Alicycliphilus denitrificans K601: one gene and its partners. The protein of the gene in region 3 binds, or shares a complex with, the protein of the main gene of each other region. Links are inferred from orthologs where the notes say so. Each region holds a gene or a part of one and is shown on either strand. Other genes may lie near its edges. The genes, in order: dinB, holA and dnaN.

Region 1 (4,470 bases), 1.3 Mb from region 3 along the record:
GTCTTCTACCGCGAGGCCTGCCGCATCCTCAGCCTTGCCGACCAGGCCCAGGCATTGGGTGGCCGCGCCGCGCGGGGCGAGGCAGGCAGCCTGCGCATCGGGTTCGTGGGGGCGGCGCTGCTCACGCCCATGGCCTCGGTGCTGCGGCGGTTCGATCTGGAGCGTCCGGGCCTGCTCATGACGGTGCACGAGCTCAACAGCTTCGAGCAGATCGACGCATTGCAGCGCGAGCAGATAGATTTCGGCATCCTGCACCCGCGCTCCATTCCTGAGGGCCTGCATGCCCAGGTGCTGTACCGCGAGCCCTTCGTCTGCGCCCTGCCGGCCTCCCATCCGCTGGCGGGCAGGAAGGAGATCCGCCTGCGGGCATTGAAGGACGAATCCTTCGTGCTCTTTCCGCGCCATTTCTCGCCCGAGTACCACGACCGCATCATCGCCATGTGCGTGGCGGCGGGGTTCACGCCGCAGGTGCGCTACGAGGTGCGCGCCAACGCCACGGTAGCGTCGCTGGTGGCGGCGGGTTTTGGCGTGGCCATCGTGCCCCGGTCCGTTGGCCGCGTGGCGATCGATGGCCTGCAGTTCCGCCCCCTGGCCGGCACCCGCGTCGATTCGGAGCTCATAGGGGCCTGGCGCGGGGAGGACCACGAAAGCCTGATCCGCCCCTTGCTGGCGGAAATGGCGCTGCAATTGAAAGAAGGCGCATCATGATGCGCCTTTCCATAGCTCCCGGTTGCGTACTACGTGCCAGATTCCTTGTTCCCGAAGCCCCATGATCCCGCGGCCATGATTGCCCAGCCCCGCCGCATCGCCCACCTCGACATGGATGCGTTCTACGCGTCCGTCGAACTGCTTCGCTACCCCCAGCTCACCGGCCTGCCCGTGGTCATAGGCGGCGGGCGCCGGCAGCACGACGACGCACTGGCCGCCGCCTATGCGGGGCGCCTGGCCGAGATTCCACCGGCTGCGTTCCCGCGCCTGAAGGACTACGTGGGCCGCGGCGTGATCACCACCGCCACCTATGCCGCGCGGCAGTTCGGCGTGGGCTCCGCCATGGGGCTGATGAAGGCCGCGCGCCTGTGCCCCGAGGCCATCCTGCTGCCGGTGGACTTTGCCGAATACCGGCGCTATTCGCGGCGCTTCAAGGAGGTCATCCTGTCCATCGCCCCGGTGATGGAGGACCGGGGCGTGGACGAGGTCTACATCGACTTCACGCAGGTACCCGGCGGCCAGCGCGAGGGCGGGCGGGTGCTGGCGCGGCTGATCCAGAAAAGCATCCACGATGCCACGGGCCTGACCTGCTCCATCGGCGTGGCGCCCAACAAGCTCATCGCCAAGATGGCCAGCGAGTTCGACAAGCCCAATGGCATCTCCATCGTGCAGCCCGGGGACCTGCAGGCGCGCATCTGGCCGCTGGCCTGCCGCAAGATCAACGGCATAGGCCCCAAGACCAACGACAGGCTGCAGGCGCACGGCATCCATACCATCGGCGACCTGGCCGCGCGCCCGCGCGACTGGCTGGTGGCGCACTTCGGCAAGGCCAGCGGCGCCTGGCTGCACGACGCAGCCTGGGGCCGCGACGAGCGCCCTGTGGTGACCGAGAGCGAGCCGGTGAGCATGAGCCGCGAGACCACCTTCGAGCGCGACCTGCACGCGGTGAGCGACAAGGCGCTGCTCGGGGAGATCTTCACCACCCTGTGCCAGCAGGTGGCGCAGGATCTGGCCGCCAAGGGCTACAAGGGGCGCACCATAGGCATCAAGCTGCGCTATGCCGACTTCCAGACCGCCACGCGCGACCAGACCATAGACCAGCCCACGCGGGACGCGGCCACGATACGCCGCGCGGCCGGCCAGTGCCTGAAGCGCGTGCCGCTGACCAAGCGCCTGCGCCTCCTGGGCGTGCGCGTGGGCAAGCTGCAGCCGGACGACGGCGGCGCGCAGGCGGGCGAGGGGGAGACGGAAGAGCCCCTGTTGCTTTGACGCCCGTTCTTGCGTTGACTTGAGTCAAAAACAACAGAAACGCCTGTAATAATTCATTACGGCTTCCTATACTGGATTCATCCTATCAATCGGCACGCTCCGCTGGTGACCGTTCAGTTGCGGGGCTGTGCCGCCCTCTGCCGTCCTCTGCCGCCATTGCCATGCGCATCAACGATCCGGTGACCGACAACGAATACGATTTCCCGGCAGAAGAGCTGCTGATGTCCACCACCGACAAGCGTGGACTCATGACCCATTGCAATGCGGCGTTCGCCAGGGTCAGCGGCTACGACATCGACGAGCTGCTGGGGCAGCCGCACAACTTGGTCCGCCACCCCGATATGCCGCCCGAGGCTTACAAGGATCTGTGGGCCACGATCGGCCATGGGCGGCCCTGGAGCGGCCTGGTGAAGAACCGGCGCAAGAACGGCGACTGCTACTGGGTACGCGCCAACGTCACGCCCATCATGGTGGACGGCAAGCCCCAGGGCTACATGTCGGTGCGCGAGAAGCCCACGCGCGAAGAGGTGCGCGCTGCCGAGGCGCTGTACGCCCGCATCCGCAGCGAGCGCGAGGCCGGGCGCCCCACCTTCGTGCTGCATGGCGGCCAGATCCGGCCCCTGGGCTGGCGCAACCAACTGGGCAAGCTGCAGCGCGCCGGCTTCACCCTGCGCCTGGCGGCCCTGCTGGTGCCGCTGCTGGCCGTGGCGCTGGCGCCCGCCCTGCTGGGCTGGGGCGGCATGCAGGCGGCGGTCGTACAGGCCGTGCTGCTGCTGGCCATGGCGGGAGGCATTCTCTGGTGCTTCCATCGGCGCATCACCACCGCCATCGGCGATGCCCAGCGCCTGGCCCGCGACCTGGCCTGCTGCAATCTGCACACCCCCAGCGTCCAGGTCGCTGGCCGCCATCCGCTGGGGCTGCTGCTGGAGAGCCTGCACCAGATCCAGATCAACCTGCGCGCCGTGGTCGGCGATGCGCGCAGCGAGATCGCCCAGTTCGGCTCCATCTCCTCGGAGATCGCCACCGGCGCGCAGAACCTGTCGGCGCGCTCCGAAGCGCAGGCCAGCAACCTGGAGGAAACGGCGGCCGCGATGGAGGAACTGGCCAGCACGGTGCGCCAGTCGTCCGAGTCGGCACGGCAGGTGCTGGAGCGCAGCGCCCACAGCGCCCAGCTGGCGCAGCGCGGCGGCCAGGCCATGACCGAGGTGGGCGACGTGGTTCAGGCGATGGAGCAGTCCTCGCGCCAGATGGGGCAGATCATCGCCACCATCGAAAGCATCGCGTTCCAGACCAACATCCTGGCGCTCAATGCCGCCGTCGAGGCCGCGCGCGCCGGCGAGCAGGGCCGGGGCTTTGCCGTTGTCGCGGGCGAGGTGCGCGCGCTGGCGCAGCGCAGCGCCCAGGCGGCGGGCGAGATCCGGGGGCTGATCGGCCAATCCAACGCCAGCATCACGCGCTGCGTGCAGCAGATGCACGGGGCCGGCCAGACCATCGTGCAGGTGGTGGAGTCGGTCGGCCACGTGAGCCAGCTGATGGAGCAGATGGAGGCGACCACGCGCGAGCAGGCCACGGGCATAGGCCAGGTCAACGACGCCGTCGTGGACCTGGACCGCATGACCCAGCAGAACGTCGCGCTGGTCGAGCAGTCGGCCGCGTCGGCGCGAGCGATGAGCGGCAACGCGGGCATCCTGGGCCGCACGCTGGACGTCTTCCAGATGCGCTGACAGGGCGGCTGCCCGCCGGCTGGTGCGCGCTACTGCCGCGCCGTGCGCACGTTCGCCGGCATGGGCTGCGGGTGGCTGGTGCGCAGGGGGTTGATGTCCAGCCCGCCGCGGCGCGTGTAGCGCGCGTACACGGCCAGCTTGATGGGGCGGCAGCGCTGCCAGACGTCCATGAAGATGCGCTCCACGCACTGCTCGTGGAATTCGTTGTGGCCGCGGAAGCTCACGATGTACTGCAGCAGCCCCTCCTGGTCGATCTGCGCGCCGCTGTAGGCGATCTGCACGCTGCCCCAGTCGGGCTGGCCCGTGACCAGGCAGTTGCTCTTGAGCAGGTGGCTCACCAGCGTCTCGGTCACGGGGGCCTCGTCGTGGTTGGCCTTGAGCAGCTCGGGCGCGGGCTGGTACCGCGTGCATTCGATGTCCAGGCGGTCGAGCAGCAGGCCATCCTGCTCGTGCACGCGCTCCTGCGCGAACAGGTCGGGCGTGACGAGGCGCACGCCCACGGTGCCTGTGATGGAGGCGCCGCGCCATGCGGCCTCGCTCAGGTCCTGGCGGATGCGCGCGCGTACCTCGTCCAGGCTCGCGAAGCGCGTGCTGTTGAAACTGTTGAGGTAGAGCTTGAGCGACTTGCTCTCCACGATGTTCGGCGTTTCGCAGGGCACGGTGATGTGGGCGATAGCCACCTGGGGCTTGCCGCGCGAGTTCAGCCACGACAGCTCGTAGGCCGTCCACAGGTCGGCGCCGAAGAAGGGCGGGTCGCCCGCGATGCCGA
Region 2 (4,575 bases), 4.7 Mb from region 3 along the record:
CGCCCAGTTGACCTGCACGAACTGGTCGCGGTCCTCCCGGCTCTGCTCGTGCCACAGGCCAACGGCGTGCCCGATCTCATGGATCGCGTTGCCCAGCGTGCAGCCCGTGCCCAGGGTGATCGACTGCGCACCGCCGCGGCGCCCGACATTCGACGAGCACCCGCTGCCGGGCACGAACCGCACGTAGTCCGGGTACTGCGCGGCATTGGCCGGCGTGCGGGCGACGAAACGGATGACGGTGTTCGCCTCCCAGTGCGCGATGGCGTCCGTGACCCGCGCCTGGTTCGGAAGGGCGGCGTCGATCTCGTACGGAACGCGGCCATTGGCCCAGCGGAACTGCACGCCATCGGGGCTGGTGATGCCGACCGAGAACAGCACCGGGTTGCCCGACTCGTCCGCCTGCATGTCGGCGACGCTCCCCAGCACGATGTCCCCTTCGAAGATCGCCTGGCCATCGACATCGGCATAGTGCAGCCACTTGCCCGTCGTGTTGTTGAGGCCCCGCAGCCCCACGAAGGCCGTGCCCGCCAGCGGGCCCGAACGGCATTCGCATTGATCGCCGCCACCGGACTTGCCGGCCGGGCCGCGCCCGGTTTCTTGTCGTGTTGCCATGATCATTTCTCCTCGCCGAAGTGCGTGTCGATCCGCCACGGAGGCGGACTCGCCTGCAGTGGTCGGAGCCATGACGGCCGTGCTTGGGACCATGCTCCAACGCGTAGTGCGCACCCACACAGCCGGCAAGGCCCTGGATACGCCAGTACTTCCGCGGCAGCGGGCCGCGGCGATCCAGTTTCACGCACGCGTTTTGTAATCTCAAGCTGACGCAGGTAACACCAGTGCAACAAGCGTACGCAGCGTTACGCCATGCCGAAGGCACCCCGTCCCGGCGCACTGGAGAGCCAACCTGACGCTACGCTACGCACCATGCCCGCCCCACTCGCCGCCCATCAGCTCGACCAGTTGCAGCACGATCTGCGCGCCCTGCAGGACATGCGCACCAGCCCCCACGCCTTCAGCTCCGCCGCGCGCGGCCACGCCGATCTGCTCGCGGCCCTGCCGCCGCGCTACGGCGAGGTGCTGCTGGGCCTGCTGGACCGCCTGGAAGCCGGCGCCCTGTTCACCGAGGAAAGCTGCTCCTTCAGCCACCAGGGCGTGGTGGACAGCCTGCAGCTGTGGGTGGACAAGGCGCGCGGCGTGCTCATGGGCTGAAAATGCCCCTAGGAGCCTGGGCGGCAGAAGCTGCGTCGGCTGCAACGCGCGAGAAAACGGTCCATCGCGATGCTCCCAACGGCGCCCATGGCTCGGCTATGGGCTTGTTGGCATCACCACGCTGTCTTCGTTTTTCGCACGTTTCGCTTCGACGCCTTCTGCCGTCCAGGCTCCTAGCCCTTGCCAGGCAAGCGCTGGCAGCTATCGAAATTGAGGCCTGGCAGCGGGTGCGGCGGATTGCCCCAGCCGGCACATCTGCAGCGCCAGCCGCGAGAGCGCCTGCCAGCCGCTGGTGGGCCAGTCCGGCACCTTGAGGCCCTTGACGATGCCGTCCACGACGTGGGCGGAGTGCACCAGGCGCGCCAGCTGCGCGTCGCCCGCCTGCGGCAGCAGGCGCTCGTACAGGCGCTCCTTGGCGCCCCAGATGCGGTTTTCGCGCAGCGCCATGGGCAGGGGCTTGCCGGCGTTCATGGCGTCCTTCACGCGCTTCAAGGCGCGTATGTCCTCGGCCAAGGCCCAGTGCACCAGCACCTCGGCCTCGCCCTCGGCCTGCAGGCCGTCGAGCATGCGCTGCACGCGCGCCACCTGGCCGCAGAGCACGGCCTCGCTGAGCTTGAACACGTCGTAGCGCGCGACGTTGAGCACGGCGGCCTCGACCTGCTCCCAGGCCAGCTCGCCCGGGGGGTGCAGCAGCGCGAGCTTTTGTATTTCCTGGTGTGCGGCCAGCAGGTTGCCCTCCACGCGATCGGCAAAGAACTGCAGCGTACGCTGGCCCTCCTCGCCCGGGGCCACGCGCTGACCCTGGGCGGCCAGACGCTGGGCGATCCACTGCGGCAGCGCGGCGCGCTCCACGGGGTCGATCTGCACGGTGGCGCCGTGCGCCTCCAGGGCCGAGAACCACGCGCCCGTGCGGGTGGCCTTGTCCAGCCGCGGCAGCAGGACGATGGTGAGGGTGCTGTCGTTGCCGTCGGCCTGGGCGGCGATCTGCTGCAGCGCGGAGGCGCCGTCCTTGCCGGGCTTGCCCGAGGGGATGCGGATCTCCAGGATCTGCTTGTCGGCGAACAGGCTCAAGGACCCACCCGCGGCCAGCACCGCGCTCCAGTCGAAGTGCGCGCCGGCGACGGTGTGGCTGCTGCGCTCGGTGTAGCCCTGGGCGCGCGCGGCGGCGCGGATGGCGTCCTGCGCCTCCTGCTGCAAGAGCGGCTCGTCGCCGTGCAGCGTGTAGAGCGAACGCAGGCCTTTGTGCAGGTGCGCGCCGAGCTGGTTCAGAGGGATTTGCATAGGGCCCCGTGAGGCGGGCATCACTGGGGTCTCACGGCGGACAGGCGGCGTATCAGCTGCCGGACCAGGTCGTTGCGCATGTCGCGAAACAGCATGGCCTCTTCGCCCTCCTTGGACAGGGCCAGCGTTTCGTTGTAGCTGATGTCGCGCTGCTGCAGCAGTTCGGTGTCGGCGATCCATTCCTGGCCCTGCTGGCCGCGCAGGCGGAAATGTATGCGTAGGCGCAGCTGCAGTTCGCGCACCTGGCCGGCGGAGCTCATGCCCACGGCCACGCGCTCCTGCCGCTCGGAGAGCAGGTCCAGCACGGCCTCGGCCTGGGGCATCTGGGCGGGGTCGGTGAGCACGGTGAGCTCGCCGCCCCCGCCCTGCAGGGTGCGGACGAGGTCGCGCGCGAGCGCCGAGCCCGCGGGGGCCTGCACGTACAGCGTGCGGAAGGCGAACTCCGGCGCGCCGCGCAGGCGGAAGCCGCAGGCGCCGAGCAGGCCGGCCGCGGGGGCGGCGGCCAGGCCGGCGAGCAGTGTGCGCCTGCGCATCACAGCACCACGTTGACGAGGCGCCCGGGCACGATGACGATCTTCTTGGGCGCCCGGCCTTCGGCGAACTTGTGCAGGTCGGGGCTGGCCAGCGCCGCCTGCTCGATGGAGGCCTTGTCGGCCGTGGCGGCGACGCGAATGGCGCCGCGCAGCTTGCCGTTGACCTGCAGCATGAGTTCGAGCTCGTCCTGCACCAGGGCCTGCGGGTCAGCCTGGGGCCAGGCGGCGTCCAGCAGATCGCCCAGCGCGCCGGCATAGCCCAGGCCCTGCCACAGCACGTGGGTGATGTGCGGCGTGGCCGGGTAGAGCACGCGCAGCAGGATGCCGAAGCCCTCGATCAGCGCGACCTGGGCGCCGGCGCCGTCCATGGCCTTGAAGTCCTCCAGCGCGTTGATCATCTTCATGGCGCCCGAGACCACGGTGTTGTACTGCATGCGCTGGTAGTCGTAGTCCACCTGCTTGAGCACGGTGTGGATCTCCAGGCGCAGGGCGCGGGCCTCCTTGCCGAATTCCACGTCTTTCAGGCTTGTAGCGCCCGCCACGCTTTTCAGGGCAGCTTCCTTATCGATAGCAGACAGCTTGACGCCGAAATTCCACACGCGGCGCAGGAAGCGGTAGCTGCCCTCGACGGCGGCGTCGTTCCATTCGAGCGTGAGCTCGGGCGGCGCGGTGAACATGGTGTACAGGCGCGCGGTGTCGGCGCCGTACTTCTCGATCAGGTGCTGCGGGTCCACGCCGTTGTTCTTGGACTTGGACATGGTGCCCACGCCCTCGTAGTCGATGGGCGTGCCGGCGGGCAGCAGGCCGTCACCGCTCTCGGCGGGGTTCTTGAGCCGCGCGCCGACGATCTTGCCGTCATCGCCCAACACATGTTCCACGTCGTGCGGCCAGAAGTAGTCCTTGGCGCCCTTGGCCGTGCGCCGGCTGTAGATGTGGTTCAGCACCATGCCCTGGGTGAGCAGACGCGTGAAGGGTTCGTCCACCTTCACCAGCCCCAGGTCGCGCATGACCTTGGTCCAGAAGCGCGCGTACAGCAGGTGCAGGATGGCGTGCTCGATGCCGCCGATGTACTGGTCCATGGGCATCCAGTAGTCGGCGCCCTCGGCGACCATCTTCTCGCCGTTCCTGGCGTCGCAATAGCGCATGAAGTACCAGGAGCTGTCCACGAAGGTGTCCATGGTGTCGGTCTCGCGCCGCGCGCTCTTGCCGCAGCAGGGGCAGGTGACGCCGGCGTGGAAGGCCTCGCTCTTGACCAGCGGGTTGCCCGAGCCGTCGGGCACCAGGTCCTGCGGCAGCACCACGGGCAGGTCCTTCTCGGGCACGGGCTGGGGGCCGCAGTCCTCACAGTGGATGATGGGAATGGGCGTGCCCCAGTAACGCTGGCGGCTGATGCCCCAGTCGCGCAGGCGCCAGGTGGTCTTGAGCTCACCCAGGCCCTTGGCGGCCAGCGCATGGGCCACGGCGGCCACGGCGTCCTGGTGGCCCAGGCCGCTGAAGTTGTCGGAGTTGATGGTGACGCCGCGCTCCTTGTCGGCATACCAGTCCTGCCAGC
Region 3 (4,542 bases):
TTCGCGCAGCCTGGCCTGCAGCTGCACGGCGCTGGCCTGGGCGTCCTCCAGGGTGTCGAGGTTGAAGGCCACGCCGTCGGCCGCGGCGCGCAGGGCCTCGGCGTCCATGAAGGCCGACAGGCGGTCGATGACGCGCTCGGCGTGCTGGTGCGTGCGCGCCAGGGTGGCGAGCTCGTCGCCGGCCAGCGTGCGGGGCGCGTCGCCGCCGGTGCTGATGCTGGCGTGGTTCAGCGCCACGCGCAGCAGGAAGTTGTCGAGCGCGGCGGCGTCCTTCAGGTACAGCTCTTCCTTGCCGTTCTTGACCTTGTAGAGCGGCGGCTGGGCGATGTAGATGTGGCCGCGCTCGACGAGCTCGGGCATCTGGCGATAGAAGAAGGTCAGCAGCAGGGTGCGGATGTGCGCGCCGTCCACGTCGGCGTCGGTCATGATGATGATGCGGTGGTAGCGCAGCTTGGCGGCGTCGAAGTCGTCGGCGCCGCTCTTGCCGTTGCCGTCCTCGCTGGCCTTGCCGATGCCGGTGCCCAGCGCCGTGATCAGGGTGATGATTTCGTTGCTGGACAGGAGCTTCTCGTAGCGCGCCTTCTCCACGTTCAGGATCTTGCCGCGCAGCGGCAGGATGGCCTGGAACTTGCGGTCGCGCCCCTGCTTGGCGCTGCCGCCGGCGGAGTCGCCCTCGACGATGTAGATCTCGCACAGCGCCGGGTCTTTCTCCTGGCAGTCGGCCAGCTTGCCGGGCAGGCCCATGCCGTCGAGCACGCCCTTCCTGCGCGTCATCTCGCGCGCCTTGCGCGCGGCCTCGCGCGCGCGCGCGGCCTCGACGATCTTGCCGCACAGGATCTTGGCGTCCTGGGGCTTTTCCTCCAGGTACTCGGTGAGCGCCTTGGCGACGATGTCCTCCACGGGCGCGCGCACCTCGCTGCTGACGAGCTTGTCCTTGGTCTGGCTGCTGAACTTGGGCTCGGGCACCTTGACGCTCAGCACGCAGCACAGGCCTTCGCGCATGTCGTCGCCGCTCACGTCCACCTTGGCCTTCTTGGCGAGCTCGTTCTGCTCGATGTACTTGCCGATCACGCGCGTCATGGCGGCGCGCAGGCCCGTGAGGTGGGTGCCGCCGTCACGCTGGGGGATGTTGTTGGTGAAGCAGAGCACCTGCTCGTTGTAGCCGTCGTTCCACTGCATGGCGACTTCGACGCCGATCTCGGTGCCGGGGATGCCGCCGTAGCTCTCGGCCGGGCGCGAGCCCGTGGCGTGGAAGGCCGTGGGGTGCAGCACCTTCTTCGTGCCGTTGATGAACTCCACGAAGCCCTTGACGCCGCCGGCGCCGGAGAAGTCGTCCTCCTTGCCCGTTCGCTCGTCGATGAGGCGGATGCGCACGCCGTTGTTGAGGAACGAGAGCTCGCGCAGGCGCTTGGCCAGGATCTCGTAGTGGAAGTCGCTGTTCTCCTTGAAGATCTCGGTGTCGGGCAGGAAGCGCACCTCGGTGCCGCGCTTCTCCGTGGGGCCTACGATCTTCATGGGCGAGACCTCGAAGCCGTCCACCACCTCGATGAGGCGGTTCTGCACCACGCCCTTGGAGAATTCGAGCTGGTGCGTCTTGCCGTCGCGGCGCACGGTGAGGCGCAGCTTCTTCGACAGCGCGTTCACGCACGACACGCCCACGCCGTGCAGGCCGCCCGAGACCTTGTAGCTGTTCTGGTTGAACTTGCCGCCCGCGTGCAGCTCGGTGAGCGCGATCTCGGCCGCCGAGCGCTTGGGCTCGTGCTTGTCGTCCATCTTCACGCCCGTGGGGATGCCGCGGCCGTTGTCGATCACCGAGATCGAGTTGTCGGTGTGGATGGTGACGACGATGTCGTCGCAATGCCCGGCCAGCGCCTCGTCGATGGAGTTGTCCACCACCTCGAACACGAGGTGGTGCAGGCCCGTGCCGTCGCTCGTGTCGCCGATGTACATGCCCGGACGCTTGCGCACGGCCTCCAGGCCCTCCAGGATCTGGATGGCGCCTTCGCCGTAGCCGCCGGCGTCAACGCTTGCGGGGGCCGTGGTCTGGGGATCGGGCTGGTTCTCGTCGGTCATGGAATGCCTTGGGGCCGGTGGGCCCCTGGCGCGTGGCGAGGGGCCGAAATTCTTCTCTAAGCGGAAATAGGTGCTAGCGCCCGTCCATCAAGCGCTTGCAGCTATTAAAACAATAGTTTCAAATGCGCATGGGCATCACGACGTACTTGAAGTGCGTGTTGTCGGGGATGCCGAAGACGACCGAGCTGTTGCCGTCGGCCAGTTCCATCCTCACCATGTCCTGGCCCATGTTGGCCAGCACGTCGATGAGGTAGGTCACGTTGAAGCCGATCTCGATGCTGTCGCCGCCGTAGTCGATGTCGAGCTCGTCCACGGCCTCCTCCTGCTCGGCGTTGCTGGACGCCACGCGCAGGCTGCCGGGCTCGATGTTCAGGCGCACGCCCTTGAACTTCTCGCTGGTCATGATGGCCGTGCGCTGCAGGCTGGCCAAGAGCGGCGCGCGGCCCAGGGTGATGACGTTGTGGTGGTTGCGCGGAATGACGCGGTTGTAGTCGGGGAACTTGCCCTCGACCAGCTTGGTGACGAACTCCATGCCGCCGAAGCCGAACTTGGCCTGGTTGTTGGCGAAGCGCATCTCGATGGCGCCGTCGGCGTCGGACAGCAGGCGCTGCAGCTCCAGCACCGTCTTGCGCGGCAGGATCACCTCCTGCTTGGGCACCTCCATGTCGAGCTCGCTGCTCGCGAAGGCCAGGCGGTGGCCGTCGGTGGCCACCAGCGAGAGCGTCTTGCCCTCGGCCACGAACAGGATGCCGTTCAGGTAGTAGCGGATGTCCTGCACCGCCATGGCGAACGACACCTGGGACAGCAGGGTCTTGAGCGTCTTTTGCGGCACGCTGAACGCGGGGCCGAAGCTGGCGGCCTCCTGCACCAGCGGGAAGTCCTCGGCCGGCAGGGTCTGCAGCGTGAAGCGGCTCTTGCCGCCCTTGAGGATCAGCTTGGTCTGGCTGTTCTCCAGGCTCACCGTCTGGTCGGCGGGCATGGTCTTCAGGATGTCGATGAGCTTGCGCGCCCCCACCGTGGTCGTGAAATCGCCCGTGTCGCCACCCAGCTCGGCCGTGGTGCGGATCTGGATCTCCAGGTCGCTGGTGGTGAACTGCAGCGCATTGCCGGTCTTGCGGATCAGCACGTTGGCCAGTATGGGCAGCGTATGCCGGCGCTCGACGATGCCGGACACGGATTGCAGGACGGCGAGAACCTTGTCTTGTGTTGCCTTCAGGACAATCATGTCGTCAACCTTTGGTGGTTTTGGAATGGGTGCGCAGACGGCGGCATGGGCCATGCCCCTCCCTGGCCGTCGAACCTGCCATTTTGCCCGCGAACGGGCGTGCTTCCGCGGGGCGTCGGGCTTTCATCATCCCTTGAGCGTCTGCTCTAGCACGTGCAGCTGCTGGTTGAGCTCGGTCAGCTGCTGGCGCTCGGCGCCGATCTTGCGCACCGCGTGCAGCACCGTGGTGTGGTCGCGCCCACCGAACAGCTCGCCGATCTCGGGCAGGCTCTTCTGCGTGAGCTCCTTGGCCAGGTACATGGCGATCTGGCGCGGCCGCGCGATGCTGGCCGGGCGCTTCTTGCTGTACATGTCCGCCACCTTGATCTTGTAGTAGTCGGCCACGGTCTTCTGGATGTTCTCCACGCTGATCTGGCGGTTCTGGATGGACAGCAGGTCGCGCAGCGCCTCGCGCGCGAGCTGTATCGACACTTCCTTCTGGTTGAAGCGCGAGTACGCCAGGATCTTGCGCAGCGCGCCTTCGAGCTCGCGCACGTTGGAGCGCACGTTCTTGGCGACGAAGAAGGCCACCTCCTCGGGCATCTCGGCATGCTCGGCGCGCGCCTTGTTGATCAGGATGGCCACGCGCATCTCCAGCTCCGGCGGCTCGATCGCCACCGTCAGCCCCGAGTCGAAGCGCGACACCAGGCGCTCGTGGATGTTGGCCAGGCCCTTCGGGTAGGTGTCGCTGGTCATCACGATGTGGCTCTTCTTGGCCAGCAGCGCCTCGAAGGCGTTGAAGAACTCCTCCTGCGTGCGGTCCTTGTTCGCGAAGAACTGCACGTCGTCGATCAGCAGCAGGTCGAGCGAGTGATAGCGTTCCTTGAAATCGTCGAAGGTGCGCCTTTGGTACGACTTGACCACATCCGAAACGAACTGCTCGGCATGGATGTAGAGAACTTTGGCGTCGGGCCGGTCCGCGAGCAGCTTGTTGCCCACCGCGTGCACCAGGTGGGTCTTGCCCAGGCCCACGCCGCCGTAGATGAATAGCGGGTTGTACAGGTGCCCCGGCGAGCCCGCCACGTGCATGGCGGCCGAGCGCGCCATGCGGTTGGCCGTGCCCTCGACCAGGGTCTCGAAGGTCAGCGCGGGGTTCAGGCGCGTGCGGAAGGCGCCGGCGGGCGGCTCCTCGGCAGCGGCGCCGGCCGGCGCATTGGCGGCCGGCGCCTCGATACTGGCCGGCACGGGGCGAACATAAGTCCTGG

The links.
Region 1: the proteins of dnaN (region 3) and dinB are in contact, whole or in part, in a solved structure (PDB 1OK7), measured with the Escherichia coli proteins. The link is inferred for Alicycliphilus denitrificans K601 from one-to-one orthologs.
Region 2: the proteins of dnaN (region 3) and holA are in contact, whole or in part, in a cryo-EM structure (PDB 8GIZ), measured with the Escherichia coli proteins. The link is inferred for Alicycliphilus denitrificans K601 from one-to-one orthologs.

The regions. Positions count from the first base shown.
Region 1 is NC_015422.1:1,306,738-1,311,207, forward strand. Bases 1-2,880 are described here. They hold dinB (DNA polymerase IV), read left to right. Parts: upstream 1-783; coding sequence 784-1,977; downstream 1,978-2,880. Other genes in these bases: ALIDE2_RS06210 (LysR family transcriptional regulator), read left to right, coding at 1-708; ALIDE2_RS06220 (methyl-accepting chemotaxis protein), read left to right, coding at 2,139-2,880. In the rest of the region: more of ALIDE2_RS06220, read left to right, coding at 2,881-3,701; NADPH-dependent 7-cyano-7-deazaguanine reductase QueF, read right to left, coding at 3,731-4,470. UniProt on the Escherichia coli protein: Poorly processive, error-prone DNA polymerase involved in translesion repair and untargeted mutagenesis. Copies undamaged DNA at stalled replication forks, which arise in vivo from mismatched or misaligned primer ends.
Region 2 is NC_015422.1:4,675,820-4,680,394, forward strand. What follows is about bases 451-3,435. They hold holA (DNA polymerase III subunit delta), read right to left. Parts: upstream 2,491-3,435; coding sequence 1,411-2,490; downstream 451-1,410. Other genes in these bases: legP (Dot/Icm T4SS effector Zinc-dependent metalloprotease LegP), read right to left, coding at 451-612; ALIDE2_RS22125 (hypothetical protein), read left to right, coding at 925-1,209; ALIDE2_RS22135 (LPS-assembly lipoprotein LptE), read right to left, coding at 2,511-3,023; leuS (leucine--tRNA ligase), read right to left, coding at 3,023-3,435. Outside these bases: more of legP, read right to left, coding at 1-450; more of leuS, read right to left, coding at 3,436-4,575. UniProt on the Escherichia coli protein: Part of the beta sliding clamp loading complex, which hydrolyzes ATP to load the beta clamp onto primed DNA to form the DNA replication pre-initiation complex.
Region 3 is NC_015422.1:408-4,949, reverse strand. Bases 1,246-4,197 are described here. They hold dnaN (DNA polymerase III subunit beta), read right to left. Parts: upstream 3,299-4,197; coding sequence 2,192-3,298; downstream 1,246-2,191. Other genes in these bases: dnaA (chromosomal replication initiator protein DnaA), read right to left, coding at 3,425-4,197; gyrB (DNA topoisomerase (ATP-hydrolyzing) subunit B), read right to left, coding at 1,246-2,073. Outside these bases: more of gyrB, read right to left, coding at 1-1,245; more of dnaA, read right to left, coding at 4,198-4,542. UniProt on the Escherichia coli protein: Confers DNA tethering and processivity to DNA polymerases and other proteins. Acts as a clamp, forming a ring around DNA (a reaction catalyzed by the clamp-loading complex) which diffuses in an ATP-independent manner freely and bidirectionally along dsDNA.